DNA from 3 places in the Kocuria nitroreducens genome. Region 3 is predicted to be linked to each of the others. Evidence: predicted binding sites of a transcription regulator. Region 3 holds the regulator's gene; each other region holds the start of a gene.

Region 1 (9,331 bases), on a different contig from region 3:
CGGTCCTCGACGTGCTGCCAGGCGAGCACGGGTGCGGCGACCAGGGCGAGGCAGAGCCCCACGACCCCGGCGAGGCGCCGCTTGCTCCGCTCGGGCCAGGCCCAGGCCTTGAACCGGTCCTCGACCAGCCGGGTGACCAGCACGGCGAGCACCACGCAGACGAGGATGATCACCACCCCCGATCGGGGCCCGGCCATGGGCCGGTCCCGCAGCACCAGGTAGGTGACCAGCACCGGCCAGTGGATCAGGTACAGCGCGTAGGCCGAGTCCCCCAGCCGGACCAGGGGCCGGGAGGCGAGGACCCGGTCCAGACCGAACGGTGACCCGGAGCGGCCCGCGACGATGATCGCCGCCGCCGAGAGCAGCGGCCACAGCGCGATCCACCCGGGGAACGCCCCCTGCACGTCGACGAGCACTCCGACCGAGACCATGCTCAGCAGCCCCAGCCAGCCGAGGGCCACCCGTGCGCTCCGCGGCGGCCTCAGGTACGGCAGGGCGAGGGCCAGCAACGATCCGAGGGCGAACTCCCACAGCCGGGTGCGGGTGTCGAAGTAGGCGAACTCCTGCTGCGTCGCCGTGCTGTGCACCGACCACGCCAGGGAGGCCAGGAACACGGTGCCGAACATCGCGGCCAGGACGGGGACGGGCCGGAGGGCCACCCGCCGCGTGAGCAGCCAGGCGGCGGCGAAGATCAGCGGCCACAGCAGGAACACCTGTCCCTGCACCGACAGGGACCAGAAGTGCTGGAACGGGGAGGCCGTGGAGTGGTCGGCCGCGTAGTAGTCCACGGCGTTGAGGGCGAGCGCCCAGTTCTCCGCGTAGAACACCGACGCCAGCGCCTCGGACCGCCACTGCCCGGCGTCGGAGCCCGGGTAGACGGCGGCCACCAGGACGAGGGTGCCGAGGATGGTGAGCACCGCCAGGGGCAGCAGCCGCTTGAAGACGTGCAGCCAGTACCGCCCGACGGCCAGGGGACGGTCCGCCTCGAGCTTGCGCACGAAGGACAGGGTCAGGAAGAACGCCGAGATCAGCAGGAAGACGTCCACGCCCCCGGAGACCCGGCCGAGGAACACGTGGTAGACCACCACGAGCAGCACCGCGACGAACCGCAGGCCCTGGACCTCGGGGCGGAAGCCCGAGTACCGGGCCACCCGCCGGGCCGTGGCCGCCTCGACGCCCGCCGGGCCGTCCGGGGACGGTGTCCCGGAGTCCGGGCGCGGGGCACCGGCCTGCACCGTGCTCACGAGGGCACCTCCTGGAGAAGCGTGCCGGGGAGTCGCGTCTCGAGGGCCGGTGCCATGGTCCGCGCGTAGGTCCACGTGAGGTGGTGCGGGTCGAAGAAGACGTGCACGTTGCCCACCACGGGACGGCACAGCCCCCCGGGGCAGATGAGGTCGGTGAGGTCGAGGGAGGAGAAGCCGTCGCGGTCCCGGAGGGCGTCGGCCGGGTTGACGGGGGCGAGGACCTGCTCGACGGGCACGCGGCACCGGTCGGCGTCCTCGCCGTGGCGCTCGGCGCACTCGTAGGGGTTGAAGTCGAACCGGGGGTTGTCCCGGAAGCCGACGACGTCGATGCCCTGGCCCGTGAGGCGGTCGACCAGCTCCGGGAACCCGCCGACCACGGCCTCGGCCGGGCCGTCCATCCGGGCCGCGTAGGTCGAGGTCGTCATGACCGCGTCCGGCGCGAGCCGCTCCACGTACTCGATCGCCGCGTCGTTGCCCTCGTGGCACGCGTCCCCCTCCGGGCGCACCGCGAAGGCGCAGCCCGGCTGCAGCACGGCGACGAGCTGCCAGTTGCGCTCCTCCGCGAGGGGGATCACCGCGCCCATGAACTGCTCCATGTGGGAGTTGCCGACCACCGCGACCGTGCGCTCGGGATCCGGCAGGGCCGGGGTCTGGCGGCAGTACTGCTCGAGGACCTCCTGCTCGGGGGCGAACTCCCCGGAGCACGGCTCGGGCAGCCCCACCCACTCCTCGCCCAGCGCGGAGGCCAGGGGCAGCGTCGGGGCGTCGGGGTCCCCCCGGAACTCGTAGTCCGGGTCCAGGACCGCGGCCCCCGGGTTGTTGCGGGCGGCTTCCTCCGCCAGCACCGCCGCCCGCCGGGCGTCGGCCTGCTGCCACACCAGCACCGGCACCGCCACCAGGGCCAGGCTCACCACCACCGACACCGCCAGCCGACGCTTGTCCCGCTCCGGCCACGCCCACCTCTGGAACGGGCGCTCCACCAGCTTCGTGGCGGCCACCGCCAGCACCAGGGACACCACGATGAGCACCACCCCCGACCGTGGCCCGGCCACCGGCCGGTCCCGCAGCACCAGATACGTGATCAGCAGCGGCCAGTGCACCAGGTACAGCGCATAGGAGGCGTCCCCCAGCCGCACCAGGGGCCGGGATGCCAGGATCCGGTCCAGCCCGAACGGTGAGCCGGAGTGACCGGCCACGATGACCGCCGCCGCCGAGACCAGCGGCCACAGCGCGATCCACCCCGGGAACGCCCCCTGCACGTCGATGAGCACCCCCACCGAGACCATGCTGAGCAGACCGGCCCAGCCCAGCACCACCCGCGCCCCCCGCGGCAGGTGCAGGTACGGCACCGCCAGGGCCAGCAACGACCCCAGGGCGAACTCCCACAGCCGGGCCCGGGTGTCGAAATAGGCGAACGCCTGATCCACCGCGGTCGTGTGCACCGACCACGCCAGGGAGGCCGCGAAGATCGCCCCGAAGCACACCGCCAGCACCGGCACCGGCCGCCACCGCCCGCTCCGGCACACCAGCCACGCCGCGGCGAACACCATCGGCCACAGCAGGAACACCTGCCCCTGCACCGACAGCGACCAGAAGTGCTGGAACGGCGAGGCCGTGGAGTCGTCGGCGGCGTAGTAGTCCACCTCCGCCGCGGCCAGCGCCCAGTTCTCCACGTAGAACACCGAGGCCAGCGCCTCCGTGCGCACCCGGTCGATCCGCGCCTCCGGGAAGAACCACCACGCCAGCACCAGGGTGGCCAGGATCGTGAGCACCACCAGCGGCAGCAGCCGCTTGAACACGTGCAGCCAGTACCGCCCCAGATCCAGCGGCCGGCCCGCCTCGAGCTTGCGCACGAAGGACAGCGTCAGGAAGAACGCCGAGATGAGCAGGAAGACGTCCACGCCCCCCGACACCCGGTCCAGGAACACGTGGTAGACCACCACCAGCAGCACCGCCACGAACCGGAGCCCCTGCACCTCCGGGCGGAACCCCGAGTACCGCGCCACCCGCCGGGCCGTGGCCGGCTCGACGCCGGCGGGCGTGCTCTGCTCACCGAGGGTCGTCATGGGCATCTCCTGGGAACACCGTGCCGCCGGGGGCGCGGCCGTGGTCGGGCGGACTCCCGCACTCTACCGGAGGCCCCGGTGCAGGTCCCGGGGACGGCGACGGACCCGCCCCACCGGTGGTGGGACGGGTCCGCGGGGCGAGCCGGGTCAGTGCCGGTCGTCAGTGCCGGTCGTCAGTGCTGGTGGCCGTGCCCGTCGTCGTCGGAGGCCTTGTCCGTCACGAGCGTTTCGGTGGTCAGCACGAGCGCCGCGATGGAGGCGGCGTTCTGCAGCGCCGAGCGGGTGACCTTGACCGGGTCGATGATGCCCGCCCCGACCATCTCGACGTACTCGCCGGTGGCGGCGTCGTAGCCGTGGCCGGCCTCGAGCTCGGCCACCCGGGAGGCGACGACGGCCCCGTCCTGGCCGGCGTTCTGGGCGATCCAGTACAGCGGCTGCCGCAGGGCGCGGCGGACGATGCCGAGGGCGGTCGCGGCGTCGCCGGTGAGCCCGAGGTCGGACTCGTCGAGGACCTTCGCGGCCTGCACGAGAGCGGTGCCGCCGCCGGAGACGATGCCCTGCTCGAGGGCCGCGCGCGTCGAGGACACGGCGTCCTCGATGCGGTGCTTGCGCTCCTTCGCCTCCACCTCGGTGGCGGCCCCGACCTTGATCACGGAGACGCCGCCGGCCAGGCGCGCGAGGCGCTCCTGCAGCTTCTCGCGGTCCCACTCGGAGTCGGTGCGCTCGGCCTCGGACCGGATCGTGGCGACCCGGTCCTGGATCTCGGCCTCGGTGCCGCCGCCGTCGACCACGGTGGTGGTGTTCTTGGTGACCGTGACGCGGCGGGCGGTGCCCAGCTGCTCCAGGGTCACCTGGTCGAGGCTGATGCCCAGCTCGGAGGTGATGAGCTGGCCGCCGGTGAGGACGGCGAGGTCCTGCAGGATCGCCTTGCGGCGGTCGCCGAAGCCCGGTGCCTTGAGGGCCACGACGTCGAGGGTGCCGCGCAGCTTGTTGACCACGAGGGTGGACAGCGCCTCGCCCTCGACGTCCTCGGCGATGATGGTCAGCGGCTTCTTGGCCTGGAGGACCTTCTCCAGCACGGGCATGAGCTCCGGCACCGAGGAGATCTTGCCCTGGTACAGCAGCACCAGGGAGTTCTCCATGACCGCTTCCTGGCGCTCGGCGTCGGTCACGAAGGACGGGGACAGGTAACCCTTGTCGAACTGCATGCCCTCGGTGACGTCGAGCTCGACCTCGGTGCTCGAGCCGTCCTCGATGGTGATGACACCGTCCTTGCCGACGGTCTCGAAGGCCCGGGCGATGAGCTCGCCGATCGCCGGGTCCTGCGCCGAGATGGTCGCCACGTGGGCGACGTTGGCGCCCTCGACCGGGCGGGCGTTCTCGAGGAGGCGCTCGGAGACGGCCTCGACGGCCTTCTCGATGCCGCGCTTGAGACTCAGCGGGTCGGCGCCGGCGGCCACGTTGCGCAGGCCCTCCTTGACGAGCGCCTGGGCGAGCACGGTGGCGGTGGTGGTGCCGTCGCCGGCGACGTCGTTGGTCTTGGTCGCCACCTCCTTGGCGAGCTGGGCGCCGAGGTTCTCGTACGGGTCGTCGAGCTCGACCTCGCGGGCGATGGTCACGCCGTCGTTGGTGATCGTGGGGGCGCCCCACTTCTTGTCGAGCACCACGTTGCGCCCGCGCGGGCCGAGGGTGACCTTGACGGTGTCGGCGAGCTTGTTGACGCCGTTCTCGAGTGACTTGCGGGCGGCGTCGTCGAACGCCAGCTGCTTGGCCATGGGCGAAGAGCTCCTTTTCGGGTCGCTGGGGTCGCCAGCGGATATCGGGGATCTGGATCGGCGAAGGGTGCCCGCCGCGGGCCCGCCGGAACAGCGGGGCGTGCGGCGAGCACCCTTCGTGAGAACTGCGCGGTCTGCGCCGGGTCGGTGCGGCCCGGTCTACTTCTCGACGACGGCGAGCACGTCGCGGGCGGGGAGCACCAGGTACTCCTCGCCGTTGTACTTGACCTCGGTCCCGCCGTACTTGGAGAAGATCACGACGTCGCCCTCCTTGACGTCGACCGGGATGCGGTTGCCGGAGTCGTCGACACGACCGGGGCCGACGGCCAGGACCTTGCCCTCCTGGGGCTTCTCCTTGGCGGTGTCCGGGATGACGAGACCGGACGCGGTGGTCTGCTCAGCGGCGAGCGGCTGAACGACGATGCGATCCTCGAGAGGCTTGATGGAGACCGACACGATCTCTCCTTGTCTGTAGGGGTGGAAAACGGTGGGCGACCGCGGGCGGAGCCCGCCGTCGAGCTTCGGGCCGGTCGGCGCACCGACCGTCGTCGCGGTGCCGGTCGATCGCCTGACCCTTAGCACCCTCACCCGGAGAGTGCCAAGGCCAACTGTAGGAGGGGGCTGGCAGTCGGTCAAGGCGAGTGCCAGCGTGCCGGTCGGGCGGGAGCTCCCCGGAGCCAATTACGTCACGCCGGTGTTCGCCAATGATTTGCCTCCTGTCCGCCGACCCTCTAGGTTGAGCGGTAAGGCAACCCTTACCTCGGCCGAGCAGCGGTGCCCTCCTCGACGTCCCCGCACACCCCCGGTGCGCGGGTCCGTCGCGCCCACCGGATCCTGCCGGCGCCCTCCACGACGGGGCGCGCCGGCGCCCTCTGCACGAAGGAAGACCATGAACAGCACCCTCCGACAGCGCTCGACCGTCCTGCTGGCCGCCTCCTCGGTCCTGGCCCTCGCCGGCTGCGGCGCAGCGCAGAGCGGCGAGGCGGCTTCCACGGAGTCCTCCGCCGCCGCGACCTCCTCGACGATCGAGGTCGAGGACAACTACGGCACACAGACCGTCGCCGCCCCGCCGGAGTCCGTCGTCGCCACCGACAACCGCACCTTCGAGACGCTGGCCGACTGGGACGTCGAGCTGGCGGCGGCCCCGCGCGCCCTGATGCCGGACACCGTCTCGTACGTCGACGACGAGTCCGTCACCGACCTCGGCAACCACCGCGAGCCCGACCTCGAGGCCGTCGTCGCGGCGGACCCCGACCTCATCGTCAACGGTCAGCGCTTCGCCCAGTACCGCCAGGACTTCGCCGACCTCGTGCCGGACGCCACCATCGTGGAGCTGGACCCGCGGGACGGCGAGCCCTTCGACGAGGAGCTGAAGCGGCAGACCTCCGTCCTGGGCGAGATCTTCGACCGCACTGACGAGGCCGACCGGATCAACGGCGACTTCGACGAGGCGATGCAGCGGGTCGTCGAGGGCTACCAGCCCGGTGACACGGTCATGGCCGTCACCGTCTCCGGCGGAGAGATCGGCTACATCGCACCGGGCGTGGGGCGGACCCTGGGCCCCGTCTTCGAGATGTTCGACTTCGAGCCGGCCCTCCAGGTCGAGGGAGCCAGCGACGACCATCAGGGCGACGACATCTCGGTCGAGGCGATCGCCGACTCGAACCCCGACTGGATCCTCGTGATGGACCGCGACGCCGCGGTCGCCGCCGAGGACGCGGAGTACACCCCCGCGCAGGAGGTGCTCGAGGGCGCCGAAGCACTGCAGAACGTCACCGCGGTGCAGGAGGGCAACGTCGTCTACATGCCCCAGGACACCTACACCAACGAGGGCATCCAGACCTACACGGAGTTCTTCAACACCCTGGCCGACGCCATGGGCGAGCAGAACTGACCCGTCGGGCGGACGACGGTGGTGGGACGCTCTCCGGCGGGTCCCACCACCGTCGCGTGTCGGACACGAGACCGAAGGAGAGGCCGAGTCATGACGACGACCTCGTCCGGGCCCCGGGCCGGGAGCAAGGGCACGCTGTTCGACTGGAAGCTGCTCCTCGGGGTGCTGGGGGTCCTGGCGCTGCTGGCCGCCTCCCTCCTCACGGGGGTCTACGACGTCTTCGGCGCCGACGACGGCACCGAGATGTTCGCCATCACGCGGATCCCGCGCACCATCGCCCTGGTGCTCGCCGGCGCCGCCATGTCCATGTCCGGCCTGGTGATGCAGCTGCTCACCCAGAACCGTTTCGTGGAGCCCACGACGACGGGCACCACCGAGTGGGCGGGACTCGGGCTGCTCGTCGTCATGCTCCTCCTGCCCACGGCGACCCTCCTGACCCGGATGCTCGGTGCCGTGACCGCGGCCTTCATCGGGACCATGGTCTTCTTCCTCTTCCTGCGCCGCGTCTCGCTGCGCTCCTCCCTCATCGTGCCCATCGTCGGCATCATGCTGGGGGCGGTGGTCGGGTCCGTCTCGACGTTCCTGGCGCTGCAGACGGACATGCTGCAGAGCCTGGGGGTGTGGTTCGCCGGAAGCTTCACCTCGGTCCTGCGCGGTCAGTACGAGGTGCTGTGGATCGTCCTCCTGGTCGCCGTCGCGGTCTTCCTCGTGGCGGACCGGCTCACGGTGGCCGGACTCGGCGAGGACGTCGCCACCAACGTCGGCCTCGACTACCACCGGACCGTCCTGCTCGGCACGGGCCTGATCGCGGTGGCCACCGGCGTCGTCACCGTCGTCGTCGGCAACCTGCCCTTCCTGGGCCTCATCGTGCCCAACATCGTCTCGATGGTCCGCGGCGACGACCTGCGCAGCAACCTGCCGTGGGTGTGCCTGCTCGGCATCGCCATCGTCACGGTCTGCGACCTGATCGGCCGGCTCGTCATCATGCCGTTCGAGATCCCGGTGTCCGTGATCCTCGGGATCGTCGGCGCCGTCGTGTTCATCCACCTACTCCTGAGGCAGCGTCGACGTGGCTGAGACCGTGACCGTGAGAACCCCACCACGATCGGCGTCGGCACCGGTGCCCGGCGCCTCCACCGCCCGGCGCGGCGCCGGCGCCTTCCCCACGTCCCGGGCGCGGCGGCGGTACTGGACGGTCGTCGCCGCGCTGGCCCTCGCCTCGGCGTGCTTCGCCTTCGGCCTGCTCGCCTGGGACAACCCGATGCCGGTCGGCTCGGACGGCTTCTGGCGGATCGCGGAGCGCCGGGTCACGAGCGTCGTGATCATGGCGGTCGTGGCCTTCTCCCAGGCGATGGCGACCGTGAGCTTCCAGACGGCCACGAACAACCGCATCATCACCCCCTCGATCATGGGCTTCGAGTCCCTCTACGTGGCGATCCAGACCTCCACGGTCTACTTCCTGGGCGCCGCCGGGATCCTCGTCCTCCAGGGCCTGCCGCAGTTCCTCCTGCAGGTCGCACTCATGGTCGCCCTCTCCCTCGCGCTCTACGGCTGGCTGCTCTCGGGGAAGTACGGGAACCTGCAGGTCATGCTGCTGGTGGGCATCATCATCGGCGGCGGGCTGGGGTCCGTCTCGACCTTCATGCAGCGGCTGCTCTCCCCCAGCGAGTTCGACGTCCTCTCCGCCCGGCTGTTCGGCTCCGTGACGAACGCCCAGGCGGACTACCTCCCCGTGGCCGTCCCCCTGTGCCTGGCGGCCGGCGGGGCGCTGTGGCTGACCTCCCCGCGGCTCAACGTGGTCGCCCTCGGACGGGACGCGAGCCTGAACCTCGGCCTGCGGCACCGCGCGGAGGTCATGCGCACCCTCTTCCTCGTGTCCGTGCTCATGGCGGTCTCCACGGCGCTGGTCGGCCCGATGACGTTCCTCGGCTTCCTGGTGGCGACGCTCGCCTACCAGTTCGCCGACACGTACGACCACCGCTACATCTTCCCCGTCGCGGCCCTCACCGGCTTCCTCGTCCTCACGGGCGCCTACTTCATCCTGAACCACGTCTTCTACGCCCAGGGCGTCGTGTCGATCATCATCGAGCTCGTGGGCGGCTCCGTCTTCCTGTACGTCATCCTCCGAAAGGGCCGGCTGTGATCACCCTCACCAACGTGCGCAAGGACTACGGCGGCGAGGTCACGATCGGACCCGTCGACCTCGAGATCCCGTCGGGCGGGATGACCGCCCTGGTCGGGCCGAACGGGGCGGGCAAGTCCACGCTGCTGACGATGATCGGGCGGCTGCTCGGCCTCGACGGCGGCACCATCGACATCGCCGGTTACGACGTGGCCGGCACCCGGTCCAAG
Region 2 (9,331 bases), on a different contig from region 3:
ATCACGATGAACACGGCCGCCGGCGTCAAGGCCCTGGACCCGCTGCACCTGCGGGTCGCCGAGACGCTCGGGGCCACCCCGGTCGAGCGGCTGCGCACCGTGGTGTTGCCCAGCATCCGGCCGTTCGTCATGACCGGGGTGCGGCTGGCCCTGGGGATCTCCTGGGTGGTCATCGTCCCGGCCGAGATGCTCGGGGTCAGCAGCGGCCTGGGCTACGAGATCCTCAACGCCCGTGACCGGCTGGCCTACGACGAGATGCTCGTGGTGATCCTCGTCATCGGCCTGCTGGGCATGGCGCTCGACCAGCTCGCGCAGTGGCTGCTGCGCGAACCGGGCCCGCGCCGCTGAGCCTCAGCGGGCCCGGAAGCGGGCCCGCTTGTGCGAGCCGTCGCAGAACGGCTTGATGGACGACGCCCCGCAGCGGCACAGCGCCACGGTGGCGCGCCCCGGGTCGATGGGCCGGTCGTCGCCGTCCAGCAGTTCGTAGCCTCCGCGCACCAGCAGCGGGCCGTCGGGGCACACGGTGATCGTCACCGGCTCACCGGACCCGGAGTCGGGGAGAGGTGCCGGACCGGGGGCGGGGCCCGGCACGGAGTCCCCGGAACGGTGCTCCGCGCTCACCGGACGAGCTCCGCGGCGCCGCGCCGGGACGGCTCCGCCGTGGCCGGGCGCAGCGCGGACTCCCCCGCCTCCCACCGCGCGAGCGCCTGGTGGGCGGCGAGCGCGTCCAGGTGCAGGACGCAGCGCGCGCCGAAGAAGACGTCCGCGGCGACGGCGGTGTCCTCGACCACGAGGCCCCCGGCCATGTCCCGGGCCGCGATCTGCTCGTGGGCGGCGTCGGCCTCGACGTGCTCGTCGTAGAACGCGGCCGCGGCGGGCAGCCCCAGGCGGTGGAAGCCGCGCGCCAGGAACTTGGAGGGCACGGAGGACGTCATCTCGTACATCGCCAGGTGCCCCACCACGGCGCCGCGCAGCCGTCGGTGCAGACCGAACATCGTGACGGTGTTGATCCCGGCGAGCCACTCGGCGGGCACCCGGTCCACGGCGCTGCCGTAGGAGTCGTCGAGGCCCGCCTCGCGCATCCCGGCCGCGAACAGCGCCGAGTGCATGCGCAGGGCGTTGCCGCCGCCGTACTCGTCGACCTGGATCTCGATCAGCCCGGCCTTGGCCCGGCCGCTCAGCCGCGGGATGCCCCAGGTGTGCGGATCGCCCTCCATGAGCTGGTAGACGGACTTGAGCTGCAGGAACTCCCGTGCCTGCTCGCCGTCCGCCCGGCCGGAGAGGTGGCGTGCCAGGCTGGGCCCGTCGTCGTCGGCGGCCATGGCGAACAGGGCGTCGGCGACCGACTGCGGCGTGCCGGGCACGGTGTCGGCGGGCAGCTCCGCGCGCAGCTGCGCCTCGAGCGCGCCGGAGAGGACCTCCCGCGCGCGCAGCAGCTCGGGGTCGCTCTCCCAGCGGTCGTCGACCCCGTCGACGCCCTGGTAGTGCAGGCAGTGGAGGACGAACAGGCTGAGCTGGACGTCGTCGTCGGCGAGCACGCCGTCCGCGCGGGACACGGCGGCACGGGCCGCCGCCGGCAACGCCCCGGCCCGCGCCTCGGCCCCGGGGGTGCCGGGCTCCTCCTGGAGCACCGCGAGGAGGTCCTCTCCGAGCGGCCCTCGTGGCTGTGGCTGACGCATGTGTCGACTCCTGTCCGGACGGTGCGGCTGATCGCGCCCCATCATAGTTTCCATCACCGTGCTGATCATATGGACGTCGTCCGACACCGCCCGGACGCCGGGCCCGGGTCCCCCTCTCCGCCCCGCGGAGGCACCGAGTACAGTGGTGGAGGCCCGGATCCGGGCCTCCACCCCGCCGTCGAGGAGACCCGCATGAGTTCCCCCGTGCCCGGACGCACCATCGCCACCCGCCTCGGCCTCGGCTGGCGCCTCCACGGCGACGGCCGCACCGTCACCGCCGGGGAGGTCGTCAGGCCGCGGGAGCGGCTCACCTGGCCCCGCACGGTCACCATCGGCGCGCAGCACGTGGTCGCCATGTTCGGCGCCACGTTCCTGGTGCCGCTGATCACGGGCTTCCCGCCCTCCACCACGCTGTTCTTCTCCGGCGTGGGCACGATCCTCTTCCTGGTGGTCACCGCCGGCCGGGTGCCGTCCTACCTCGGCTCGTCCTTCGCGTTCATCGCCCCCATCACCGCCTCGATGAACCAGTACGGCCCCGGTGGCGCGCTGGGCGGCGTCCTCATGGCGGGCGCGGCGCTGTTCCTCATCGGCCTGGTGGTGCAGGTCGCGGGCACGGCCTGGCTCCAGAAGCTCATGCCTCCGCTGGTCACGGGCACCATCGTGGCGCTCATCGGGTTCAACCTGGCGCCGTCCGCGAAGGACAACTTCATGGCCGCCCCGGTCACCGGGTTCGTGACCCTGGCGTCCATCGTGCTGATCTCGGTGGTCTTCCGCGGCCTGCCCGGCCGGCTGTCGATCCTGCTCGGCGTGCTGATCGGCTACCTGACGGCAGTGGTCCGGGGCGAGGTGGACTTCGCCGCGGTCGGCGCCGCGTGGCAGGCGCAGGGGCTCTTCGGGCTGCCCCCGTTCCAGACCCCCGAGTTCCACCTTCCCCTGATGGGCCTGTTCGTCCCCGTCATCCTCGTGCTGGTGGCCGAGAACATCGGGCACGTGAAGTCCGTGGCCCTCATGACCGGCGACGACCTCGACCCGTACATGGGGCGCGCGATCATGTCCGACGGGCTGGCCACCGTGATCGCCGGCTCGGGCGGCGGCTCGGGCACCACGACCTACGCCGAGAACATCGGCGTCATGGCGGCCACGCGCGTCTACTCGACGGCGGCCTACTGGGTCGCCGCCGTCGTGGCGATCCTGCTGAGCGTCTTCCCGGTCTTCGGCGCCGCAGTGGCCACCGTTCCCGCGGGGGTCCTGGGCGGGGCCGCCACGGTGCTGTACGGGATGATCGGCATGCTCGGCGTGCGGATCTGGGTGCAGAACCGCGTGGACTTCTCGAACCCGGTCAACCTCACCACCGCCGCGGTGGCCATGATCATCGGGGTCGCCGACTACACGTGGGAGGCCTCCGGGCTGCAGTTCGCGGGCATCGCCCTCGGCACGGCGGCCACGCTCGTGGTCTACCACCTCATGTCGGCCGTGGCCCGCGTGCGGGGGACGGTGAGCAGCGACCCGCTCGCCCCCGACACCACGCGGCTGCCCTCCCCCCTGGGCTGAGTCCGCGGGGCGTCCTGCTACTCGTCGGTAGACGAAATGTGCCGACGAGAGGCCACCATTCCCGAGGACCCACGCCTCCTTTCCCCTAGCGTGGATTGCGGGAGGGCCGAGCAGCCGGCCGCGCACCACGAGCTGCAGGGGAGAGAACATGCACCACAAACCGTCCGTCCTCGTCCAGGTCGACCTCGACGGCAGGCACATCAGACTAGTGGTCAGCGGCTGCGTCACCGAGCTCAACCACCGGGCCCTGTGCCCCCTGGTGCGCCGGGCCCGCACCCTGGTGCCTGGCATCGCCGTGGTCGTGGACCTCACCACCGCCCACCACGTCGAGCCGGCCGCCGTGGATCTGCTGCGCTGGGCCGCGGAGCACGAGGACGCCGTGCGCGGCACGCCCGCCGTCGACTTCGTGCTCCCCGCCGAGCTGCCCGGCCACGGCGCCGTGACCCGGCTCGCCGGCTGGAGGGGCGCCCGGCGCCGCCCAGGAGCCCCCGAACCCGCACGCGGGGGCGCAGGGTCGGTGGCCGCCCCGGAGCCCCGCCTCGCGGGCTGAACCGACCCGTACCGGCCCCCTCAGAGGGAGGTCACCTCGTGAGCACGATCAGCTGAGCCCTGATGGCGCACCCCGCCGCCCCCGAGCTCACGCGCGAGGAGCGGGCGGCCGAGGCCGGGTGCATCGAGGTGTGCCTGGACGCCGCCCAGATCTGGCGGATCGGCGCCGACGCCTGCGTGGAGGAGGACGCCGTCGCGGACCTGCCGGCCCGGAGAAGCTGACCTGGACGCCGCCCCCGGAGCGAGCCGTGCCGGGGACGCGGGCCGCTTCAGTGCCGGACCACGAGCACCGGGCAGTGGGCGTAGGAGATGCACGCGTGGGACACCGAGCCCAGGGCCGAGCCGAGCAGCCCGCCGCGGCCGCGCCGGCCGAGCACGAGCAGCTGCGCGGTCTCGCTCTCCGCGATGAGCCGCCCGGCCGGGCGGCCGTGCGTGACCGTGGTGGTCAGGCGGCCGGGGACGTCCTCCCCGAAGACGGCCGCGACCGTGCGCGCGAGGATCCGCTCGTGGTTGGCGCGCAGCGCCTCCTCGTCGACGAGGAGCTCGGCGTCCAGCACGGTGGGGTCCCCCGCGCACGCGATCGCCTCCACCGGGGCGTCGAGGGCCTCCGCGAGTCTCGCCGCGAGCCGCAGGGCCTCCATCGAGGACTCCGAGCCGTCGATCCCCACGAGGATCCGCTGGTCCGTCGGTGCACTCATGACCGAACCTCCTTGTCCGGGCCGGCTGCCTGGAGCCGGCCTGTCGGTGCCGCGTGGCCCGCGCCGGGTGGCCGGCGCCGGCCGGTCAGTGCCGGACGACCAGCACCGGGCAGTGGGCGTGGGCGATGCACGCGTTGGAGACGGAGCCCAGGGCCGAGCCGCGCAGGCCGCCGTGGCCGCGTCGGCCGAGCACCAGCATCAGGGCGTCCTCGCTCTCCTCGACGAGACGGGCCGCGGCCCGCCCGTGGAGCAGCTCGGCGCGCACGTGCGCCGGAATGTCCGCACCGAACACGTCGGCGACCGTCGACCGGAGCTGCTCCTCGCTGCCGGCCGGCGGCCTGTCAGGGTCGACGGTCGCCCAGCCCTCGTAGAGGGGCGGTCCCTGCCAGAACATGAGGGCGACCAGCGGGACGTCCAGGGCCCGGGCGATCCTGTCCCCCGTGCGGAGGGCCTCCTTCGAGGACTCCGATCCGTCGATGCCGACGAGGATCCGCTGCTGCGATGGGGCGTCCATGGTCGAACTCCTTCGTTCCGGCGCCCGCGGGCCGTGCCCGGGCGCGTTCCCTCCACCAGGAACCCGGCGGACTGCTCAGTGCCGCACCACGAGGACGGGGCACTTGGCGTGGGAGACGAGGGCCGAGGAGACGGAGCCGAGGATCATCCCGAGCACCCCGCCCGTGCCCCGCCGCCCCACCACCAGCATCCGGGCCTGCTCGCTCTCCTCGATGAGCCGGGCGGCGGCCTGCCCGCGCAGGAGCCGGGCGGTCAGGTTCGCCGGGCGCTGCTCCCCGAACACCTCGGCGAGCGTGCTCTCGAACAGCTGCTCGCTGCCGCGGCGGAACTCCTCGGGGTCCACCACGCGATAGCTCTCGTAGAGCAGTGGGTCCTCCCAGCACATGATGGCCTCGAGCGGGGCGCCCAGGGCCTCGGCGAGCCGCACTCCCTCCCGGAGGGCGGCCTTGGACGAGCCGGAGCCGTCGACCCCCACGACGATCCGGTCTCCGGACGAGGAATCGCCCATGGTGTTCCCCCTTGTTCCCGGCGGGCCTGCCGGTCCACCTGCCTCCACGATAGGACCCGGCGAGGTACGTCACAACGGCCCCTCGGTCCCGGAACCTGCGTGACCGCCGGAGGGAGGGAACGACCCGGTCCGCCCGCCGTCGCACGGGTGGCGCGCGGCCTGCTCAGCCGCGGGTCACCTGGATCTTCTTGGTCGCCGGCGGCTCGACGTACCCGGCGACGGGGACGCGGACCTCGAGCACGCCGTCACGGTAGGCGGCGCTGATGTCCTCGTCCAGGCACCCGGCGGGCAGTGGCAGGGTGCGGGAGAACGAGCCGTAGCGGAACTCGGAGCGGTAGCTGCCCTTGTCCTTGTGCTCGGTCCGCTCCCTGCGCTCGGCCCGCAGGTGGAGCACGTCGTCGGCCACGGTGAGCTCCACGTCCTGCTCGGGATCGATGCCGGGCAGCTCCGCCCGGATCACCACGGTGTCACCGTCCCGGTACTCCTCCACACGCGGCCAGGACGCCTCGACGTCCCCCTCCAGGAGGCGTCGGATGGGCTCGAGCATCTCCAGGCCCTCCCTGCGCATCAATCCGGCCATGACCTGACTCCTTCCCGTGGCACCCGCTCCGCGGCGGGACCGGGGGCGTCGGCCCGGCCGGCCGGGAGGACGGGTGCGGTCCGCCTCGACCCTTCCAGCGTAGACACCCCCGACCGGACGCGTAAGAGCCGCGGGGTCCGGGACGCATGATGACGAGGGCACGCGCCGACGGCCCCGCGGAGCACTGGATCCGCAGGTGTGACAGGGCGATGAGCGCGGCATCCCACGGGTCCGCCGCCGTCCGGCGCTCTGCCCCGCCTGGACGCCTCAGAAGCCTGTCGGCTCGGTCTCCAGCTCGGGCTCCTCGGGCGGGCCCTCGTGGTGCAGGGGCCTCAGTGCGGCGGTCGTCCCGAACCACAGCAGTGCGTCGTAGCGCTCTCCCATGCGGGTGGGGACGTAGTTGCCCGCCTCGCGCCACGGGTGGTACACCACCCCGATGGCCCGGTGGCCGAACCTCCCGGAGAGCCAGGGCCCGGAGCGGTCGCGGCCGAAGACGAGCAGCGAGGCCTCCTCCAGGGCCCGGTGCAGGAGGTCCTCGTGGCTGCCGGGACGCGCCTCCGGGACGGCGACGACCTCCTCGGCCGCGCCCCACGACTCCGCCGCGACCACCGTGCCGGCCCAGGAGGCGAGACCCACGAGCACCACCTCGTGCGCGGCGTGGCGCTCGCGCAGCAGCTGGCCCACGTTGACCAGCCCGGCGTCGAACATGTCGGTGGCCCGGGCGTCCCCCACGTGGGAGTTGTGCTCCCACACCAGGCCCTTGGCGCCGGGCCCGTGGTGGCGGGAGAGCAGGCCGGCGGTGTCCGCCATGTGCTCGTCCCGCACGTTCCAGGACTGCCGGTCGCCGCGCACCATGGTCCGGTAGTAGCGCTCGGCGTCGACCGCGACCATGGCGTTGAGGGCGGCGTCGAACGCGGCGGGGTCCCCGGCCATCCGGTCCATGGCGCGCCGGCGCACCTCGGCCAGGAGGGCGACGACGTCGGCCTCGCACCCCTCGGGCACGATCCGCGTCCGCCGCGCGTACCGGTGCGGGTCCTCGTGGAAGGGGACGAAGCACTGCCACGCCTGCAGCGCGGCGGGCAGAGCCTCGGGGGCGGTGGCCTCGAGCCAGCCGATGATCTCCCGCAGCGAGTCCCACAGCGAGTAGACGTCCAGGCCGTAGAAGCCCACCTGCTCGTGGCCGGCCCGTCGGGCGTTCTCCTCCCGGAGCCAGTCGAGGAACTCGGCGACCTCCTCGTTCGCCCACATCCACGTGGGCCAGCGCCCGAAGCCCGCGAGGACGCCGCGCGCGTCGAGGTCCTGGTCCGCCTCGCCGCGCACCCACCGGTTGAGCCGCCAGCAGTCCGGCCAGTCCCCCTCGACCCCGATCCAGGTGAAGCCGTGCTCCTCGATGAGCCGGCGGCTGAGCAGCGCCCGCCACCGGTAGTACTCGTGCGTGCCGTGGGACGCCTCCCCCACGCACACGAACCGGGCGCCGGCGCAGCGCTCGACGAGCGGGTCGAGATCCTGCGCCCCCTCCAGCGGCTGCGCGAGGGAGCGGATCTCCGCGAGGATCCCGGCCTCCCGAGCGGGCCCGCGCCCTCGCGGGCTCACCGGGCCGTCCCGTCGCCGCGCTCCCCGGCCGGGTGGAGGTGGCGCAGGAACCAGTCCCGGGCCAGACCGGCGGCCTCGGCGAGCGTGCCGGGCTCCTCGAAGAGGTGCGTGGCGCCCTCCACGACCGCCAGCCTGGTGGGACAGTGCATCGACTCCTGCGCCCACCGGTTGAGGCCGAGCACCTCGGAGTCCTCGCTGCCGACGATCATCAGGGTGGGCGCCTGCACCGAGCGCAGCCGCTCGTCCGCCAGGTCGGGGCGGCCGCCGCGGGAGACCACGGCCGCGATCGACGCGCCGGGCTCGGCCGCGGCCCACAGGGCGGCGCCGGCGCCCGTGCTCGCCCCGAAGTACCCGACCGGGGACGCCGCGGATCCCGGCTGCTCGCGCAGCCAGGCCGTGGCCAGGAGCAGCCGCTCGGCGAGCAGGCCGATGTCGAAGACGTTGCCGCGGTCCGTCTCCTCCCCTGGCGTGAGCAGGTCGAGCAGCAGGGTGCCGAGCCCTGCCTGCTGCAGCACGGAGGCCACGTACTGGTTCCGCGGGCTGTGCCGGCTGCTGCCGCTGCCGTGGGCGAAGACGACCACCCCGGCGCCGGGCCCCGGCAGGTGCAGGTGCGCCGCCAGCTGCTCTGCGCCGGCCGGGATGCGCACGTCGGCGTCGACCGGAAACCCGTGCGCGGTCTGCCCCGGGCGGGACGGCGGGGGCAGCTCCGGCTGGTGGCGGCGCCGGGCGGCGTCGAGCAGCGCCACCACCTCGTCGTCCTCCGTGGCGGAGAAGTCCCGGTAGTGGTAGCCGACGGCCGTGAAGTACGGAGGGGTTGCGAGGCAGACCACCTCGTCAGCCTCGACCACCCGGCCCAGGGCCTCCTGCGGGGCCACCGGGACGGCCAGCATCACGCGCGCGGCACCCAGCTGGCGGGCGATCCGGCAGGCCACGCGGGCCGTGGAGCCGGTGGCGATGCCGTCGTCGACGACCAGTGCGGTCCGCCCGGTGAGATCGACCCGTTCCCGGCCCTCCCGGAAGCGCGCCGTCCGGGCCTCGAGCACGGCCCGCTCCCGCGCCTCGATCTGCTCGAGCTGTGCGTCCGTCACCCCGAAGTACTGCAGGGTCCGCTCGTCGAGCACGCGGGCGCCCTCCTCCCCGATGGCGCCCATGGCCAGCTCCGGCTGGGAGGGGACCCCCAGTTTGCGCACCACGATGACGTCCAGCGGCGCGTCGAGGATGTGGGCCACCTCGTGGGCCACGGGCACCCCGCCGCGGGGCAGACCCAGCACCACCACGTCCTGCGCGCGCAGGGACCTCAGGCGCTTTCCCAGCTGCCGCCCGGCCTCGACCCTGTTCTCGAAGACCACCATGGTCCCCACCGCCTCTCCGGCGGGCGCGCGGCCCACCGCCCCTCCGGTGCTCCCCCGGCTCCGCCCACGCCCTCGGGTCCCGCGGACCGCGGTGGAGGACTCCAGCGTAGGCAGGCGGGGAACGCCGTGGAAGGCCCGGGGGCCAGGTGACGGCCGTGGACAACGCCCCTGGCCCGACCCACAATGTGAGCACGCCCCGGCGGCCGGCCGTGTCCCGGGCGCCCCGGACGGACGTCCCGCACGGGCGGGAGAACGGAGCACGCCGCATGAAGGACCGCAGGAAGGGCAGCGCTGAGGACCGCACCGGC
Region 3 (9,331 bases):
CGGCCGATCAGCTCGAGCAGCTGGGTGATGACCTGGGGGGTGACCGCGGTCTCGCGGCCGGCCAGGACCTTCAGCTCGTCGAAGAGCGTGGCGACGATCTGCACGGGCCCGCTCGGGCCCTCGATGCCGAGCTCGAGACCGCGGGGGCTGGTCGTGAGGCCCGGGAACGCCGTCTCCACCTGGCGCAGGGTGTCGTCCCCGGAGCCGAGGCACCGGACCATCGTCTCGCGGTCGGGGAAGGTGATGACGGTGCGGGCCGTCAGGGGGTGCGTGGTGCCGGGCAACGTCTCAGTCATGGGTTCGGCCGCGCGGGCCGTGCTCTCGCTCTCTTGTGAGGTGCCGTGGAAGGAACAGCGGACGGAACTCGTCCTCTCCCCAGAGTACCGCGCGGCTCCGGTGCCGGCGGCCGCCGGCCGCACATTCCGATTTGGTATCGGTCACGGCCACCGGGGCACCTCGGTTGGGGGTGTCCACGGCCGCTGTGCTGGAATGGTCCGGTCCTCCGGCAGGGGGACAGGTGCGGCCTCCCCCGGTGCCGGCACCGCCCCCATCAGATCCCGGAATGCCGAGGTGAGCGTCCCCCCATGGCCACAGCCCGCTCCCGGTCCGCCCGCGGCCGGCGCCCCGTGCTCGCGCTGTCCGCGGTCGGCGTCCTCGTCCTCGGCGCGTGCGGCACGGGACCGGAGCCCGCCCTCGACGACACCGTCACCACGTCGGCCACGTCGGCCACGTCGGCCACGGCGCCGGCCTCGTCCCTCGCGGCGAGCACCGCGGACGGCGGCAGGGTGGCCACCACCAGGCTGCCCGTCTACTGGGTGGGCCGCGCGGACGGCGAGGAGCGGCTGTTCCGGGAGTTCCGGGACGCCTCGGAGGCGGCCGCGGCCGTGGACCCTATCGCGGCGGCGGCGGCGCTGATGACCGGGGCGACCCCGGAGGACCCGGACTACCGGACCCTGTGGACCCCCGTGGACCGGGTGGGTGCCTCGACGTCCCCGGATGGGACCATCACCGTGGACCTGCCGTCCGAGGCCTTCCGCCCGGACCTGGACGACCGCGAGGTCCGGCTGGCCCTCCAGCAGCTCGCGCACACCGTGACCGCCACGGCGACCACGGCGGGGCTGCTGCCCGAGGGCTCCGCGGCCCAGGTGGTGGTGCTCGTGGACGGCCGGCCCGACGAGGAGGTCTTCGGGTCCGTGCGCCTCGACGGCCACCTCACCCCCGACGAGACGATGGAGGCGCCGATCCGGCTCGACGAACCGCGGCAGGACGAGCGGACCGAGGGGTCCCTCACCCTCTCGGGCCGGGCGCTGGACGGCGTCCGGGGCTGCCGGTGGACCGTGGCCCGACCCGGCGGGGAGCGCGTCTCGAGCGGTGCGGCCGCCGAGGTCCCGCGGAGCGACGGGACCGTCGCGTTCCGGGCGGAGCTCGAGCTGGAGCCGGGCGACTACGTGGTGACGGTCCTCGGCAGGGACGCCGAGGGCAGGACCGTGCGCGACGACAAGGACGTCGAGGTCCTCCCCGGCTGACCCGGCCGCACCCACCGCGTCCGGCTCAGCGGGACCCGGACGCCCAGCGGCCCAGTGCGGTGCTGAGCACCGCCAGCGCGGCCGGCCCGGCGGTGGAGCTGCGGAGCACCTCCGGGCCGAGCCGGACCGCGAGGGCCCCCGCACCGCTCAGGACGTCGAGCTCCGCCGGGGCGATGCCCCCCTCGGGGCCCACCACCAGGACGATCCGCTCGGCGCCCTCCCACGGTGCACCCGCGGCGCCCGACAGATCCGCGAGGGAGGCGTGCGCCTCCTCGTGCAGGACCAGACCGCGGGTGCCCGGCGCGCCCACCAGGCGGACGAGCTCGCGGGTGGTGCACAGGGCCAGCACCTCGGGCCAGGCCGCCCGCCGGGACTGCTTCGCGGCGGCCGCGACGGTGTGGACCCACTTCTCGTGGCTCTTGGCGGCGCGCTCCTTCTTCCACCGCACGATCGAGCGGTCGGCCTGCCAGGGCACCACGGCGTCGACGCCCAGCTCGGTGGCCGTCTCCACGGCCAGCAGGTCCCGGTCGCCCTTCGCGAGGGCCTGGGCGAGGACGACACGAGGTGTGCGGGTGGGCTCGGCGGTCACCGAGACGACGCCGACCTCCATGCTGTCCCGGTCCCCCGCGCGCAGCTCCACGGTCGCCCGGGTCCCCGCGCCGTCGACGAGCTCGAGCCGCTCACCGGGCGCGAGACGGCGCACGGTGACGGCGTGCCGGGCCTCCGGGCCGGTGACTGTGAGCGCCGCTCCGGGGCCGAGGCCGTCGAGCCGGCCCGGGGCGACCTTGAAGACCGGCAGGCTCACAGGTCGGAGAACCGGTCCTTGAGCCGGGAGAAGAATCCGCCGGAGCCGGCCGGGGAGTTCAGGGTGGTGCCGGTGGACTGGTCCTCGCCGCGCAGCCGGGACAGCTGCTCGAGCAGCTCGCGCTGCTCGTCGTCGATCGCCGTGGGGGTCTCGACCTCGAGGTGGACGAACAGCTCGCCCCGGCCGCCGCCGCGCAGCCGCGTGGCCCCGAGCTCGTGCAGGGTCACGGTGTGGCCGGTCTGCGTGCCGGGGCCCACCGGCACCTCGCGCTCGCCGTCGAAGGTCTCGAGGGTCACGGTGGTGCCGAGGGCCGCCGACGTCATGGGCACCCGGACGCGGGCGTGCAGGTCGTCGCCCTGGCGCTCGAACGTCGGATCCGGGTCGACCTTGAGCTCGACGTAGAGGTCACCGTTCGGCCCGCCCGCGGTGCCGGCCTCGCCCTGCCCCGAGAGGCGGATCCGGTTGCCGGACGAGACGCCGGCGGGGATCTTGACGGTCAGCGGGCGGCGGTCGCGCACGCGGCCCTCGCCGTAGCACTCGTGGCACGGGTGCTTGATGACGGTGCCGAAGCCCTGGCAGGTGGCGCACGGCGCCGCCGTGACCACGGTGCCGAGGATCGACTGGACCTGGCGCTGCACCTGGCCGGATCCGTGGCAGACCTCGCAGGTCTCGGGCTGGGTGCCGGGCTGGCAGCAGGTGCCGTCGCAGGTGGGGCAGACCACGGCCGTGTCCACGGTGATCTTCTTCTCGGTGCCGAAGACGGCGTCCTTGAGGGAGACCCGGACGTTGATCAGGGCGTCCTGGCCCTGGCGCGTGCGGGACGCGGGACCGCGCCGGCCGGCGCCGGCGCCGCCGGCGCCCTGGAAGAAGGTGTCGAAGATGTCGGCGAAGCCGAAGCCCGTGCCGGGGAAGCCCCCGCCGAAGCCGGTGTCGGTGCCGTTCTCGTTGCCGGTCGCGTCGTAGACCCGCCGCTTCTCGGGGTCGGAGAGGACGTCGTTGGCGTGGGAGAGGCGCTTGAAGTCCTCGGCGGCCTCCGGGCTGGGGTTGACGTCCGGGTGCAGCCGGCGGGCCTTCTTGCGGTAGGCCTTCTTGATCTCTTCCTGGCTGGCGTCCCGGGACACGCCCAGGGTCTCGTAGTGATCGCTCACCGTGGTCCGTTCTGTCGAGAGGTCTGTGGTGGGTTTCGCTGGAGGGCCCCGGGGAACGGGGCCCGCGGGGGCTCAGCCCCCGAGGATACGGGAGAGGTAGCGGGCGACGGCGCGCACGGCGGCCATCGTGGACGGGTAGTCCATGCGCATGGGGCCCACGACCCCCACCTTCGACTGCGGCCCGTAGCCGGTGGCGACGACGGCGGCCTCGGACAGCGGGCCCTCGGCGTTCTCCGTGCCGATCCGCACGGCGACCCCGCGGGCGTCCTGCTCCATCTCGGAGAGCAGCCGCAGCATCACCACCTGCTCCTCGAGGGCCTCGAGCACCGGGCCGATGCTCAGGTGGAAGTCGCCCGTGGCGCGGGCGAGGTTGGCGGTGCCGGCCATGACCATGCGGTGCTCGGCCCCACCCGCGGCGAGGGCGCCGACAGCCTCCCCCACGGCGGCCGCGGCCGGCTGCATCGGCGGGGCGGTGCCCGCGGTCATCACCGCGAGGGCGTCCGGCACGGCGGCCAGGGAGCGCCCGACCACGGCGGCCAGCACCCGGGCGCGCAGCTCGAGCAACTGGGCCTCCTCGAGGGGTGCCCGCAGCACGGCGACGCGCTGGGCCACCCGCCCGTTGGTCGGGATGAGCACCACGAGCACCCGTCCGGCCCCGAGGTCCACGACCTCGACGTGGCGCACGGTGACCCCGGAGGCGTGCGGGTACTGCACGACGGCGACCTGCTGCGTGAGCTGCGCGAGGAGTCGCACGGTGCGCTCCATGACGTCGTCGATGTCCGCGGCGTCGTCGAGCAACCGCTGGATGGCCCGCCGCTCCGGGCCCGAGAGCGGCTTGACGGCCGCGATCTGGTCGACGAACGTGCGGTAGCCCTTGTCCGTGGGGATCCGGCCCGAGCTCGTGTGGGGGGCCGTGATCAGGCCCTCCTCCTCGAGCGCGGCCATGTCGTTGCGCACGGTGGCCGAGGAGACGCCGAGCCGGTGCCGGTCCACCAGCGCCTTCGAGCCCACGGGCTCGCGGAAGTGCACGTAGTCCTCCACGATGGCCTGCAGGATCTGCAGTCGTCTCGGATGGTTCACGTCGCTCCTTCCCACTCCGTCCCGGCCCCCGCGCCGTCCTGGCACTCGGGCGGCCACAGTGCCAGCGCAGTCCAGTGTAGCCCCCGCGTGCGACGGCCGGTCCGCCGCCCGTGGTTTGGTACGCTTCCGGCTGATCCGCGCCGGACGCGCGGCACCGCGACCCGGGAGGACCACCATGAGCGACCACGGCTGGGGGCCGCGCAGCCTCGACGACGCCGACCTCGCCCGCCGCCGGCCGGTCTCCGCGGAGGTCCCGGTCGCCCCGGGAATGCTCCTGGAGGACGTCACGACCGGCTGGGTCGGCGCCGTCGTGTCCCTGGAGACCATCGGCGGGATGCGCGTGATGGGCCTCGAGGACCGGAGGGGGCGCGTCAAGGCGTTCCCCCTGGGACCGGGCTTCCTGCTCGAGGGCGAGCCCGTGGTCGTCGTCGAGCCCCGCCGGGCCCCCGCCGTGAAGAAGCCCTCCCGCACGCGCTCGGGCTCCGTCGCCGTCGAGGGGCTGCGCGCGAGCACCGCGAAGGCCTCCCGCGTGTGGGTCGAGGGCTACCACGACGCCGAGCTGGTGGCCAAGGTGTGGGGCCACGACCTGGCGGTCGAGGGCATCGTCGTGGAGCCGCTGCACGGCATCGACGACCTGCCCGCCGCCGTCCAGCAGTTCGGGCCGGGGCCCGGGCGGCGGCTCGGCATCCTCGTCGACCACCTCGTGGCCGGCTCCAAGGAGTCGCGAATCGCCGCCGAGACGATGCGCCTGCCCGGCGCCGCGGGCAACGTCCTGGTGCTGGGCCACCCGTACGTCGACATCTGGCAGGCGGTCAAGCCGCACGCGCTCGGCGTCGACGCCTGGCCCGTGGTCGCGCGCGGCACCGACTGGAAGACCGGCACCGCCGCCGCCCTCGGGTGGCCCCACCGCACCCCCGGGGACCTGGGACGGGCCTGGCAGCACATCCTCTCCCGCGTGGACAGCTACGCCGATCTCGAGCCGTCCCTGCTGGGCCGGGTCGAGGAGCTCATCGACTTCCTCACCGCGCCCGGGGCCTGATCCCGTCCCCGCGCCCGGAGCGCGACCGGCGCACGACCGGCGCAACGTCACAAAGGCACACGTGCGCGGGCGCGATCCCGCGCCGACCGGGCCGGTCGGTAGGATGGTCGTGTCCCACCCACCGCCCGCGGCACCGCCGCGGTCCCACCGCCGAAGGACATCCGTGCCCGTGCAGACCGACCCCCGATCGAGCCGCGACCACGCCGGGGCCCCGTTCGAGGGCCTCTCCCCCGTGGCCCAGCCGCTGACCGTCACCGAGGATCACCAGTGGGCGACCCTGGCACACTTCGGCGGCGTCGTCGGCTTCCTCCCCTCGTTCCTCGTCCACCGCGTCTTCCGGGGGCGGGGCCCGTTCACCGAGCAGGAGTCGATGGAGGCCATGAACTTCACGCTGCTGCCGACCCTCGTGGTGGTGGCCGGGATCCTGCTCGCCCCGGTGCCGTTCATCGGGTGGTTCTTCGCGCTCGCGGCAGCCGCCGCGTGGCTGCTGCTGGCCGTCGGCTCCCTGATCGGCGGGGTCCGGGTCAACGGCGGCGAGCCGCACCTCTACCGCTTCAACACCCGGCTCTACGACCGGCTCGCCGACCGCCTCCGCGAGCGGTCCCGGGAGCGCGCCGCGCGCGGCTGACACCTCGCCCCGCCGGGGCCGCTCCTGACCGGGGCGTTCGGTCCCCGTGCAGGCGTTCCAGGGCGCGGTGCCCACTTCAGGCGAGCAGCCGCCGCACCACGGCGTCGCCAAGGAGCCGGCCCCGCAGGGTCAGCACCACCGAGCCGCGCAGCGCGGCAGCGGGCTCCACCAGCCCGTCGGCGATCAGCCCGGCCACCGCGGTGCGCCCTCCACCGGCGAGGGCGGCCGCGGGCAACCCGTCGCGGATCCTGGCCTCCAGCATCACGCGCTCGAGGTGCCGGGTGTCCGCGTCGAGGATCTCGCGCCCGGCCGCGGGCGACTGCTGCGCGCGCACCCGGTTCGTGTAGGGCACGGGGTGCTTGAGGTTCCACCAGCGCGTCCCGCCCACGTGCGAGTGCGCCCCGGGGCCGATCCCCCACCAGTCCTGGTTGCGCCAGTACGCGAGGTTGTGCCGGCTGCGGTGGGCCCCGGCGTGCGCGCCGTCGGCGGGCCGGGCCCAGTTGCTGACCTCGTACCACTCGAAGCCGGCCTCGGCGAGGACCCGGTCCGCGAGCTCGTACTTGTCCGCCTGGTCGTCCTCGTCGATGGGCGGGACCTCCCCGCGCCGCATCCGCGCCGCGAGCTTCGTGCCGTCCTCGACGATCAGCGAGTACGCGGAGACGTGGTCGGGCTCGTAGCCCACCGCCGTGCGCACCGAGTGCTCCCAGTCGGCCAGGGACTCCCCCGGAGTGCCGTAGATGAGGTCCACGCTCACGCCCAGGCCGGCCTCGCGCGCCCACCGCACGGCGCGCGGCACGTTGTCGGGGTCGTGCGTGCGGTCCAGGACAGCGAGCACGTGCGGAACCGCCGACTGCATCCCGAAGGACACCCGGGTCACCCCGGCCGCCGCGAGCACCGCCAGGGACTCCGGCGTCACGGAGTCCGGGTTGGCCTCGGTGGTCACCTCCGCGCCCTCGGCGAGCCCGAAGCTCTCCACGGCCTGTGCCAGGACCGCGGCGAGGTCCTGGGCGGGCAGCAGCGTGGGGGTGCCGCCGCCGAAGAACACGCTGTGCAGCGGGCGGGGGGCCGTCCCGGAGTCGTCGAGCACCCGGCGGGCCCAGCGGACCTCCGCCGCGGCGTCGCCGGCGTAGGCGTCCTGGGACACCCCGGGGCCGAGCTCCACGGCCGTGTAGGTGTTGAAGTCGCAGTACCCGCACCGGACCGCGCAGAACGGCACGTGCACGTAGAGGCTGAGCGTGCGGTCGGCGGAGCCCACCGCGGCGGAGGGCGGCAGCAGTCCGTCGATCGGGCCGGGCAGGCCCTCCGGCTGGGCGGGGGCCACTACTTCTTCTTGTCCTTCGCCGCGGTCTCGTCGGAGGACAGCGCCGCGACGAACGCCTCCTGGGGGACCTCCACGCGGCCGACCATCTTCATCCGCTTCTTGCCCTCCTTCTGCTTCTCGAGCAGCTTGCGCTTGCGCGAGATGTCGCCGCCGTAGCACTTGGAGAGCACGTCCTTGCGGATCGCCCGGATGTTCTCGCGGGCGATCACCCGGGACCCGATGGCGGCCTGGATGGGGACCTCGAACTGCTGGCGCGGGATGAGCTCGCGCAGCTTGCCGGTCATCATCACCCCGTAGGCGTAGGCCTTGTCCCGGTGGGTGATCGCACTGAAGGCGTCCACGGGCTCGCCCTGCAGGAGGATGTCGACCTTCACCAGGTCCGCGGCCTCCTCGCCCTCGGCCTTCCAGTCCAGGGACGCGTAGCCCTTCGTGCGCGACTTGAGCTGGTCGAAGAAGTCGAAGACGATCTCGGCCAGGGGCAGCCGGTAGCGCAGCTCCACCCGGTCCTCGGAGAGGTAGTCCATGCCCTTGAGCTGACCGCGCTTGGACTGGCACAGCTCCATGATCGCGCCGATGAACTCGGACGGGGCCAGCACCGTCGCGGCGACCATGGGCTCGCGGATCTCGGCGATCTTCCCCTCCGGGAACTCGGACGGGTTCGTGACCACGCGCTCGGAGCGGTCCTCGAGCGTGACGTTGTAGCTCACGGAGGGCGCCGTGGAGATCAGCTCGAGGTTGAACTCGCGCTCGAGGCGCTCCCGGACGATCTCGAGGTGGAGCAGGCCCAGGAACCCGCACCGGAACCCGAAGCCCAGGGCCGCGGAGTTCTCGGGCTCGTAGACCAGGGCGGCGTCGTTGAGCTGGAGCTTGTCCAGGGCGTCGCGCAGGACCGGGTAGTCGGAGCCGTCGATGGGGAACAGCCCCGAGAAGACCATCGGCTTGGGGTCCTCGTAGCCGCCCAGGTTCTCGGCCGCGGGCCGCTGGTGGTTGGTCACGGTGTCCCCGACCCGGGACTGGCGCACGTCCTTGACCCCGGTGATGAGGTAGCCCACCTCACCGACGCCGAGGCCCTTCGTGGGCTTCGACTCGGGCGAGATGACCCCGATCTCCAGCAGCTCGTGCTGCGCGCCGGTGGACATCATCCGGATCCGCTCGCGAGGGGTCAGCCTGCCGTCGACCACCCGGATGTAGGTGACCACGCCGCGGTAGGTGTCGTAGACGGAGTCGAAGATCATGGCCCGCGAGGGCGCGTCCGCGTCCCCCTGCGGGGCGGGGACCAGCTCCACGATCCGGTCGAGCAGGGCCTCGACGCCCTCGCCGGTCTTGCCCGAGACCCGCAGCACGTCCTCGGGGTCCACGCCGATGAGGTTGCCGAGCTCCTGGGCGTACTTCTCGGGCTGGGCCGCGGGCAGGTCGATCTTGTTCAGCACCGGGATGATCGTGAGGTCGTTCTCCATGGCCAGGTAGAGGTTCGCCAGGGTCTGCGCCTCGATTCCCTGCGCGGCGTCCACCAGCAGCAGGGCCCCCTCGCAGGCCGCCAAGGACCGGGAGACCTCGTAGGTGAAGTCCACGTGCCCCGGAGTGTCGATCATGTTCAGCGCGAAGTCCGTGCCCGCCACGTTCCAGGGCATCCGCACCGCCTGGGACTTGATGGTGATCCCGCGCTCGCGCTCGATGTCCATCCGGTCCAGGTACTGGGCCTTCATCTCCCGCGTGGTGACCACGCCGGTGGCCTGCAGCATCCGGTCCGCGAGCGTGGACTTCCCGTGGTCGATGTGGGCGAT

The links. The regulator HrcA, encoded in region 3, represses chaperone genes, less so after heat shock. The targets are predictions, from matches to a motif close to TTNGCACTCGNNNNNNNCGAGTGCNAA.
Region 1: a site for HrcA is predicted at 5,707-5,733, ahead of groES (co-chaperone GroES). Genes of this name have one in related genera too.
Region 2: a site for HrcA is predicted at 6,257-6,283, ahead of ACFYE1_RS05260 (Hsp20/alpha crystallin family protein). Genes of this name have one in related genera too.

The regions. Positions count from the first base shown of each region.
Region 1 is NZ_JBHZTC010000001.1:234,553-243,883, forward strand. Features, by position in the region: gene ACFYE1_RS01090 (acyltransferase family protein) at 1-1,244, opposite strand, end outside; gene ACFYE1_RS01095 (acyltransferase family protein) at 1,241-3,310, opposite strand; gene groL (chaperonin GroEL) at 3,484-5,085, opposite strand; gene groES (co-chaperone GroES) at 5,245-5,541, opposite strand; gene ACFYE1_RS01110 (siderophore ABC transporter substrate-binding protein) at 5,975-6,979, shown strand; gene ACFYE1_RS01115 (ABC transporter permease) at 7,070-8,056, shown strand; gene ACFYE1_RS01120 (iron chelate uptake ABC transporter family permease subunit) at 8,067-9,122, shown strand; gene ACFYE1_RS01125 (iron ABC transporter ATP-binding protein) at 9,119-9,331, shown strand, end outside.
Region 2 is NZ_JBHZTC010000006.1:25,989-35,319, reverse strand. Features, by position in the region: gene ACFYE1_RS05305 (ABC transporter permease) at 1-348, shown strand, start outside; gene ACFYE1_RS05300 (CDGSH iron-sulfur domain-containing protein) at 352-621, opposite strand; gene ACFYE1_RS05295 (iron-containing redox enzyme family protein) at 618-1,679, opposite strand; gene ACFYE1_RS05290 (uracil-xanthine permease family protein) at 1,872-3,230, shown strand; gene ACFYE1_RS05285 (hypothetical protein) at 3,379-3,780, shown strand; gene ACFYE1_RS05280 (hypothetical protein) at 3,843-4,001, shown strand; gene ACFYE1_RS05275 (universal stress protein) at 4,049-4,477, opposite strand; gene ACFYE1_RS05270 (universal stress protein) at 4,563-4,991, opposite strand; gene ACFYE1_RS05265 (universal stress protein) at 5,067-5,498, opposite strand; gene ACFYE1_RS05260 (Hsp20/alpha crystallin family protein) at 5,662-6,078, opposite strand; gene ACFYE1_RS05255 (erythromycin esterase family protein) at 6,346-7,671, opposite strand; gene ACFYE1_RS05250 (phosphoribosyltransferase family protein) at 7,668-9,059, opposite strand; gene ACFYE1_RS05245 (hypothetical protein) at 9,290-9,331, shown strand, end outside.
Region 3 is NZ_JBHZTC010000017.1:19,684-29,014, reverse strand. Features, by position in the region: gene ACFYE1_RS12470 (PhoH family protein) at 1-296, opposite strand, end outside; gene ACFYE1_RS12465 (GerMN domain-containing protein) at 585-1,526, shown strand; gene ACFYE1_RS12460 (16S rRNA (uracil(1498)-N(3))-methyltransferase) at 1,552-2,331, opposite strand; gene dnaJ (molecular chaperone DnaJ) at 2,328-3,479, opposite strand; gene hrcA (heat-inducible transcriptional repressor HrcA) at 3,552-4,559, opposite strand; gene ACFYE1_RS12445 (DUF3097 domain-containing protein) at 4,735-5,598, shown strand; gene ACFYE1_RS12440 (DUF4870 domain-containing protein) at 5,762-6,226, shown strand; gene hemW (radical SAM family heme chaperone HemW) at 6,303-7,547, opposite strand; gene lepA (translation elongation factor 4) at 7,547-9,331, opposite strand, start outside.